3 regions of the Sphingomonas flavida genome follow, and region 3 is predicted to be linked to each of the others. Evidence: predicted binding sites of a transcription regulator. Region 3 holds the regulator's gene; each other region holds the start of a gene.

The links. Region 3 encodes LexA, which represses DNA repair genes until DNA is damaged. Its sites were predicted from a motif close to GTTCCNCNCTTGTTCT; they were not measured.
Region 1: the regulator LexA is predicted to act here: its motif matches at 1,404-1,419, upstream of U1703_RS01320 (ATP-dependent helicase).
Region 2: the regulator LexA is predicted to act here: its motif matches at 810-825, upstream of U1703_RS16010 (ImuA family protein).

The regions. Positions count from the first base shown of each region.
Region 1 is NZ_JAXOJH010000001.1:295,958-298,225, reverse strand. It holds gene U1703_RS01320 (ATP-dependent helicase) at 1-1,401, opposite strand, end outside; gene U1703_RS01315 (UrcA family protein) at 1,619-1,924, shown strand; gene U1703_RS01310 (inorganic phosphate transporter) at 2,123-2,268, shown strand, end outside.
Region 2 is NZ_JAXOJH010000017.1:48,066-50,333, reverse strand. It holds gene U1703_RS16015 (SOS response-associated peptidase family protein) at 1-364, opposite strand, end outside; gene U1703_RS16010 (ImuA family protein) at 841-1,605, shown strand; gene U1703_RS16005 (Y-family DNA polymerase) at 1,523-2,268, shown strand, end outside.
Region 3 is NZ_JAXOJH010000003.1:136,634-138,901, forward strand. It holds gene U1703_RS04865 (ComEC/Rec2 family competence protein) at 1-724, shown strand, start outside; gene lexA (transcriptional repressor LexA) at 1,133-1,810, opposite strand; gene U1703_RS04875 (molybdopterin molybdotransferase MoeA) at 1,866-2,268, opposite strand, start outside.

The DNA of each region.
Region 1 (2,268 bases), on a different contig from region 3:
CTGCGGCGTCAGTTCGTCGGTGTCGAGGATTCGCGCCGACGCAATGGTCAACGGCAGGCCTTCGGCGCGGGCGAGCTGGTGGATCTTGGCCAGCGCCTTGTCGCCCAGGCCCCGCTTGGGCACGTTGACGATCCGCTCGAACGCCAGATCGTCGGACGGCTGGTTGACGATCCGGAGATAGGCCAGCGCGTCACGGATTTCGGCGCGCTCATAAAAGCGAAAGCCGCCGACGATCCGGTAAGGCAAGCCGATCGCGATGAAGCGGTCTTCGAACTCACGCGTCTGATGCGACGCGCGCACCAGAATGGCGATATCGCCGTACGAGGTGCCCGAACGCCGGGCCGCCTCAATCTCCTCGCCGACCCGGCGCGCTTCCTCCGGCCCGTCCCAGACGCCCAGCACCCGGACCTTCTCGCCCACATCCAGTTCGGTCCACAGCGTCTTGCCCAGACGCCCGCCGTTATGCGCGATCACGCCCGACGCCGCCCCCAGGATATGCGGGGTCGAACGATAATTCTGCTCCAGGCGGATCACTTTCGCACCGGGAAAATCCCGCTCGAAGCGCAGGATGTTCTCCACCTGGGCGCCGCGCCAGGAATAGATGGACTGGTCGTCATCGCCGACGCACGCGATGTTCTTGCGCGCCTGGGCGAGCAGCCGCAGCCAGAGATACTGGACGCTGTTGGTGTCCTGATACTCGTCCACCATGATATAGCGGAAGCGCTGCTGATAATGCTCCAGCACGTCGCGATCCGTCTTCAGAATGGTCAGCATGTGGAGCAGCAAGTCGCCAAAGTCGCAGGCGTTCACGCTGCGCAGCCGCTCCTGATACTGGCGGTACAGGTCCGCGCCCTGGCCGTTCGCGTAACGCTCCGCCTCGCCCGCGTCGATATCGCCGGGAACCAGCCCCTTGTTCTTCCACTCGTCGATCAGTCCGCCGAGCGCACGGGCCGGAAAGCGCTTTTCGTCGATATCCGCCGCGACGATCAACTGCTTGAGCAGCCGGAGCTGGTCGTCGGTATCGAGGATGGTGAAGTTGGATTGCAGCCCGACCAGCTCGGCATGGCGGCGCAGCATCTTCGCGCCGATCGCGTGGAAGGTGCCCAGCCACGGCATCCCCTCCACCGCATCGCCAACCAGCCGCCCGACGCGCTCGCGCATTTCCTTGGCGGCCTTGTTGGTGAAGGTGACCGACAGGATTTCCGACGGCCAGGCTTTGCGCGTGTAGAGCAGATGCGCCAGCCGGGCGGTCAGTGCCGCAGTCTTGCCCGTTCCCGCACCCGCCAGGACCAGAACCGGACCATCGGTCGTCAGCACCGCCTCGCGCTGCGCCGGGTTCAGCGATCGCAGATAGGGATAGTCGGTCGGCGAAGCAGCGGGATCGAGGGGAGCGACGGTCATCGCGAACAGTTAGGGAACGTTTGCTGGCGGGGCAACCACCCGTGATGACCGGCAGCCGCTGTTTCATCGCGGGACGAGTCGTCAGACAGTCTTTTGTCCGACATGAAAGCGACATTTCCGCTGCCTAGAGGCGCGGCGTGCCGACGAGCAGCGGGGTGCCCTTCATGGGTGCCGACGCCGCCGTGACGGGCACGACCCGATGCAGGAGCACTATCCAATGAAGATCTTCACGGCAGCCGCCACAGCGGCCTCTCTTTTCGTGTCCGTCGCGGCGCAGGCTGAAGTTCGCGAGCCCGTGGTCGTTCGCGTCCGCCACGCCGACCTCGACCTGCGCCGCGCCGATCACCGTGTGCAGCTCGACGCCCGTATCCGCCGGGCCGCGCTGATCGCTTGTGGTCCGGCAACGATGGACCTGCGCCGCAATGCCGACTCCGCGCGCTGCCGCAAGGAAATGCTGGCTGACGCTGCGCCCAAGCTGGCGGCGCTGTCGCGGGCACCGATCGCGCTCGCCAGCAACAACTAAGATCTGTCGAGGGAATGCAGCCGGACGCTCCGACAGGGCCTCGGCTGCATTTCCTCGCGGCGATAGCCACCCGGCCGTCGTCATCAAAATGTCATCGGAAAGGCGCAACGCGACTTCATTATGACAGCTCATGCGCTAACCGGTGGCCAATCCGAAACCCGCGTGCGAGGTCCACGCCTCGATTCCGGGCTCCATCCCATGGGCCGGTGGCTGTTCGCCGCGCTGCTCGTCGGCGGCCTGCTCTATGCGGGCTATAGCGTCGCGATCGATACCGCACGCGTCGGCGAGCCGATGGTGGTCGGCGTCTTCGCCTTTCTCGGCCTCGCGCTGCTGATCGCGCTGGG
Region 2 (2,268 bases), on a different contig from region 3:
CCTGCCGGTCGGCGGCCGCCTTGGGCTCGGCAAAGCGCGTGAAGGGCACTAGGCAGCGATACTCAGCCTTGAGCAGCCACGGCTTCCACATATTGCTCTGCATGTTCCGGGCGTTGGTCCACCAGTCGTAAACGAAAGGCAGTTCTCCCTCACGCGCCGGCCGCTTGCGCGGTTTGCGGGTTGGGAAGCCCCAGCGCATTGTGCTGAGCACCCGTCGGCCCTCCTCGACACGAACGACATAGCCGGGTTTGCCGGGCGCCGCGTAATCCTTCTCGACCTCCAGCGTGTTGCTCGCATCGTCGACTGCAGCAAGCGCGTCGAAATAGGTCCGCGGATCGACCTTGATGTTGTAAAGATTACACATTCGCCTGTTCGATCACGACCGGTAGCGCGACACAAGCTTCTTCCACGTCGCGGCATCCGGATAGGGCAGAGCGGCACCCGTAGGCTGGTCCCGCCCGATCACCACATGAGGACGCTGGGTGCGTCCTTCCGCCTGGCATGCCGAGCAACATAGCCGTCGACCAACCACCCCCAGCGTGCCGTCCCAACCTCGCCGGTAGAACAGCCACCAGAGCGCAACGGCATCGAAGACGCGGCCGTGACCGCATTTTGGACAGGTGAGGCGCAGCGTACGCTTGTGCAGGGCACGCTCCTCCAACGTGCGCAGACGCCGCCCGATATGATCGTGATCGGCCCCTGCCCCGCCTTCTTGGCTGCCCCTTTTACGGCCCTCATCTGCCACCGCCCTGTCCCGTTCCGATTATCGATCCGCTTCCGCAACGCCTTGACCCGCCTGCGGAATCAACGGAACATATAGCGAACATATGAGTCGCAGCAATGATGTCTTCCACCGCCCCACCCATCGAAACACTGGCTCGCCTGCGGAGCGCCATAGGCGCTGTGCGCGGCAGCGAGGGCGCAATTCTCCCTTTCGGCATCGAAGCGGTAGACACGCGATTGACGGGCGGCGGCCTGGCGCTCGGCGGTTTGCATGAGACGTCTTCGGCGACACCGACCCTTACGGATGATGCGGCTGCCACGCTGTTCGCGGTGGGGATTGCCGCGCGCGCAGCAGCGCTGAGCGGCCGCCGGGTGCTTTGGGCGCTCACCCGGTTCGACCTCTATGCGCCGGGTCTCGAACAGGCCGGGCTCAGCCCGGCCACGCTGTTCTTCGCCGAGGTACGTGAGGACAAGGACGTTCTGGCCGTCATGGAGGATGGCTTGCGTCATGGCGGGCTTGCAGCGGTCGTCGGCGAGGTAAAGCGCGCCGACATGGTCGCAACCCGGCGACTTCAGCTGGCGGCGATGACGGGGAATACGCCTGCCTTGCTTTCGCGTCGCTGGCGCCGACAGGGCACCTGCCCACTCACCGAGCTGTCGGCGGCAATGACACGGTGGCGGATCGCCTGCGCGCCCTCCACGCCGCTCCCCGCGCCCGGGGTCGGCCGCGCACGCTGGATGGTCGAGCTGGCGCGCCAGCGGGGCGGCCCGGGTTTCACGATGGAATTGGAGGCATGCGATGACACGGGTCGCCTCGCTCTACCTGCCGCATCTCGCGATCGAGCGAATGCGACGGCTGGAGCGGCCGCGCGCGCTGCCTGAGCCGAGGCCTGCGCTCATACTTCCAGTCGACGATGACCCCGGTGCCTGCTCGGTGCCGCGGGGCGGCGGCTGGCGTCCCGGTGCGCGCTGGGCGCAGCAAGGCGCTGCGCGTGCAACGGTCGAGGAGCAGGTAGCGGCGCTGCCGCTCCATCAGCGACCGCCGATGCGCGAGTTGGGCCGCCGGTCCGAGGCAGCGGATCACCCCTTCAAGCGACTGGTCGCAACGGACCAGCGTCAACCCACGGCGGCGTCTGTGACGCACCTCGTGCCGATGGTGCTGGCCGAGCAGATCGGACAGCGACAGGTCATCGCCGCCGCTTGCCCGGCGGCGATGGCGCTCGGACTGACCCCGGGCATGGCGGTGACGCAGGCGCGGGCGCTAATCCCGGATCTCGACATCCGCCCCGCCGACCGGGCGGCAGATATGACGTTGCTGGCGGATCTGGCGCTGCATGCCGTGCGTCATTGGACGCCGACCGCCGCGGTCAGCGGATCGGACGGGCTGTGGCTGGACCTGAGCGGCGTCGCGCATCTGCACGGCGGCGAGACCCGTTTCTGCCAACGACTGGTCCGGTTCTGCCGACGTTTCGGCCTGACCGCACGGGTCACGGTCGCCTCCACGCCGGGCGCAGCTCATGCGCTCGCCCGTTTCGGTCGCGATGC
Region 3 (2,268 bases):
GCTGCTCGAGCCGCTGGGCTGGGGCGGCCCCTTCTGGTGGCTGCTGGGCAAGGCCTTGGGATTGCTGCTGGCCCTGGCGCGCTGGGTGTCGGCCATGCCGGGGTCGGTCGTCGCGCTGCCGGTCGCCTCACCCTGCGCATTTGCGGTGGCGGTGGTCGGGGGAGTTTGGATCGCGTTGTGGCGGACGCGGTGGCGGTGGTTGGGCCTGCCGCCCTTGATGCTGGCGATCGGCATCATGCTGGCCGCGCCGACGCCGGACCTGATCGTGACCGGCGACGGGCGGCATGTCGCGGTCATGGCGGGGGATCGCGTGGCGCTGCTGCGCGACCGGGCAGGGGATTATATGCGCACCACCCTGACCGAACTGAGCGGGGCGGGTGGCGAGCCGCTGGCGCTGGCCGACCAGGGCAATGCGCGGTGCGGGCCCGATATGTGCGTGACGCGGCTGGCGCGAGGGGATCGGACTTGGCGGATTGCGGCGACGCGCAGCGGCTATCCGGTGCTATGGGCGCGGCTGATCGAACTGTGCGGCAAGGTCGATATCGTCGTTGCCGACCGGCGCCTGCCCGCGGCGTGTTGGCCGCGCTGGCTGAAGCTGGATAGCGGTGCCTTGCGACGGACCGGTGGGGTTTCGATCCGGCTTGACCCGCCGTCGGTTCGGATGGTGCGCCAGCCGGGGGACCGGCATCCGTGGATCCCCACGGCCATGGGGCAGGGGCGCTAGAGTTTGATCCGCCTGACCTGAACTATGGCCTTACCACCCCGGCGGAGGCCGGGGTCCAGTTGCGAAGGTTTCATTGATGGAACGCGTCGGTCGACCACCACCGCACCCCCAACTGGACCCCGGCCTCCGCCGGGGTGGTGTTTCGGCTTGACTGGATCAGCCTCCAAGCCTTTGCCATGCCATGCCATGCCATGCCATGCCATGCCATGCCATGCCATGCCATGCCATGCCATGCCATGCCATGCCATGCCATGCCATGCCATGCCATGCCATGCCATGCCCGAGTCTGTGCAAGCCTCTCCTTTGGCGAGAGGCGAGGGAAGGGCCGATAGCCAGCACCCCCTTCTCACATTCCGTGGTCTTCGCCTTCTGTCCCGTTAAAGGGCAGGGCAACGAACCAACCCAAGCTCAGTCGTAGCGGCGGAGTATGCCCGACAGCTTGCCCTGCACGCGCACTTGGGCAGGGGCATAACGTTGCGGGTCATAGGCACGGTTGGCGGGGTCAAGGCGGACCATCGAGCCTTCACGCCGGAAATATTTGAGCGTCGCCTCCGCATCGTCGATCAGCGCCACGACGATCTGGCCGTCGCGGGCCACGTCGGTGCGGCGGATCAGCGCATAGTCGCCGTCCAGGATACCCGCCTCGACCATCGAATCGCCCGACACTTCCAACGCATAATGCTCGCCTGCACCCAGCAGGGCAGCAGGCACCGCCAGCGTCGAGCTGCCCTCGAACGCCTCGATCGGCAGGCCGGCGGCGATGCGGCCATGCAACGGAATCTCGACCACGTCATTGGCCGGTTCGGCGATCGGCTTGGGCGCCGGGGGCCGCACATTGGCCTCGGTCGGCGCAGCCACGGGCTTTTCGGGGCGATCGGGCATCCGCAGCACTTCCAGCGCGCGGGCGCGGTTGGGCAGGCGACGAATGAAGTGGCGTTCCTCCAGCGCGGAGATCAGGCGATGGACACCGGACTTGGACTTGAGGTCCAGCGCCTCCTTCATCTCCTCGAAGGACGGCGACACGCCGGTTTCCTTCAAACGGTCGTTGATGAAGCAGACAAGCTCATGCTGCTTTGCGGTGAGCATCGCGATCCTCCGTCCAGAACAGACGTGGAACTTATATGGAACGTTTTGGCTTGCGTCAAGCTAGCATCAGGATTTCCGCCGAGTCGCCGGCTCGTGCGGCGGGGACATGCGGCGGGCGGATGATCAGGCAGGTCGAACGCGCCAGGGTAAGCAGCATCGAGCTGTCCTGAATGGCGGCGGCATGGACCCGGCCGTCGATCATCGCGGCGCGCAGGTAATCGATCCGCGGGCCGTTGGCGGGCAGGTCCTCCCCCAGGATCGCCGGGATCGGGGCGGGAAACGGATCGGCCGCGCCCGCCATATGCGCGATCAGCGGCCGGACGAACAGCGTCGCGGTCACGAAGGCGGAGACGGGATTGCCCGGGAGGCTGAGTACGACCGTGTCACCCAGGCGTCCGGCCATCATCGGTTTGCCGGGGCGAAGCGCGATCCGCCAGAAATCGACCTGGCCGCCCGCC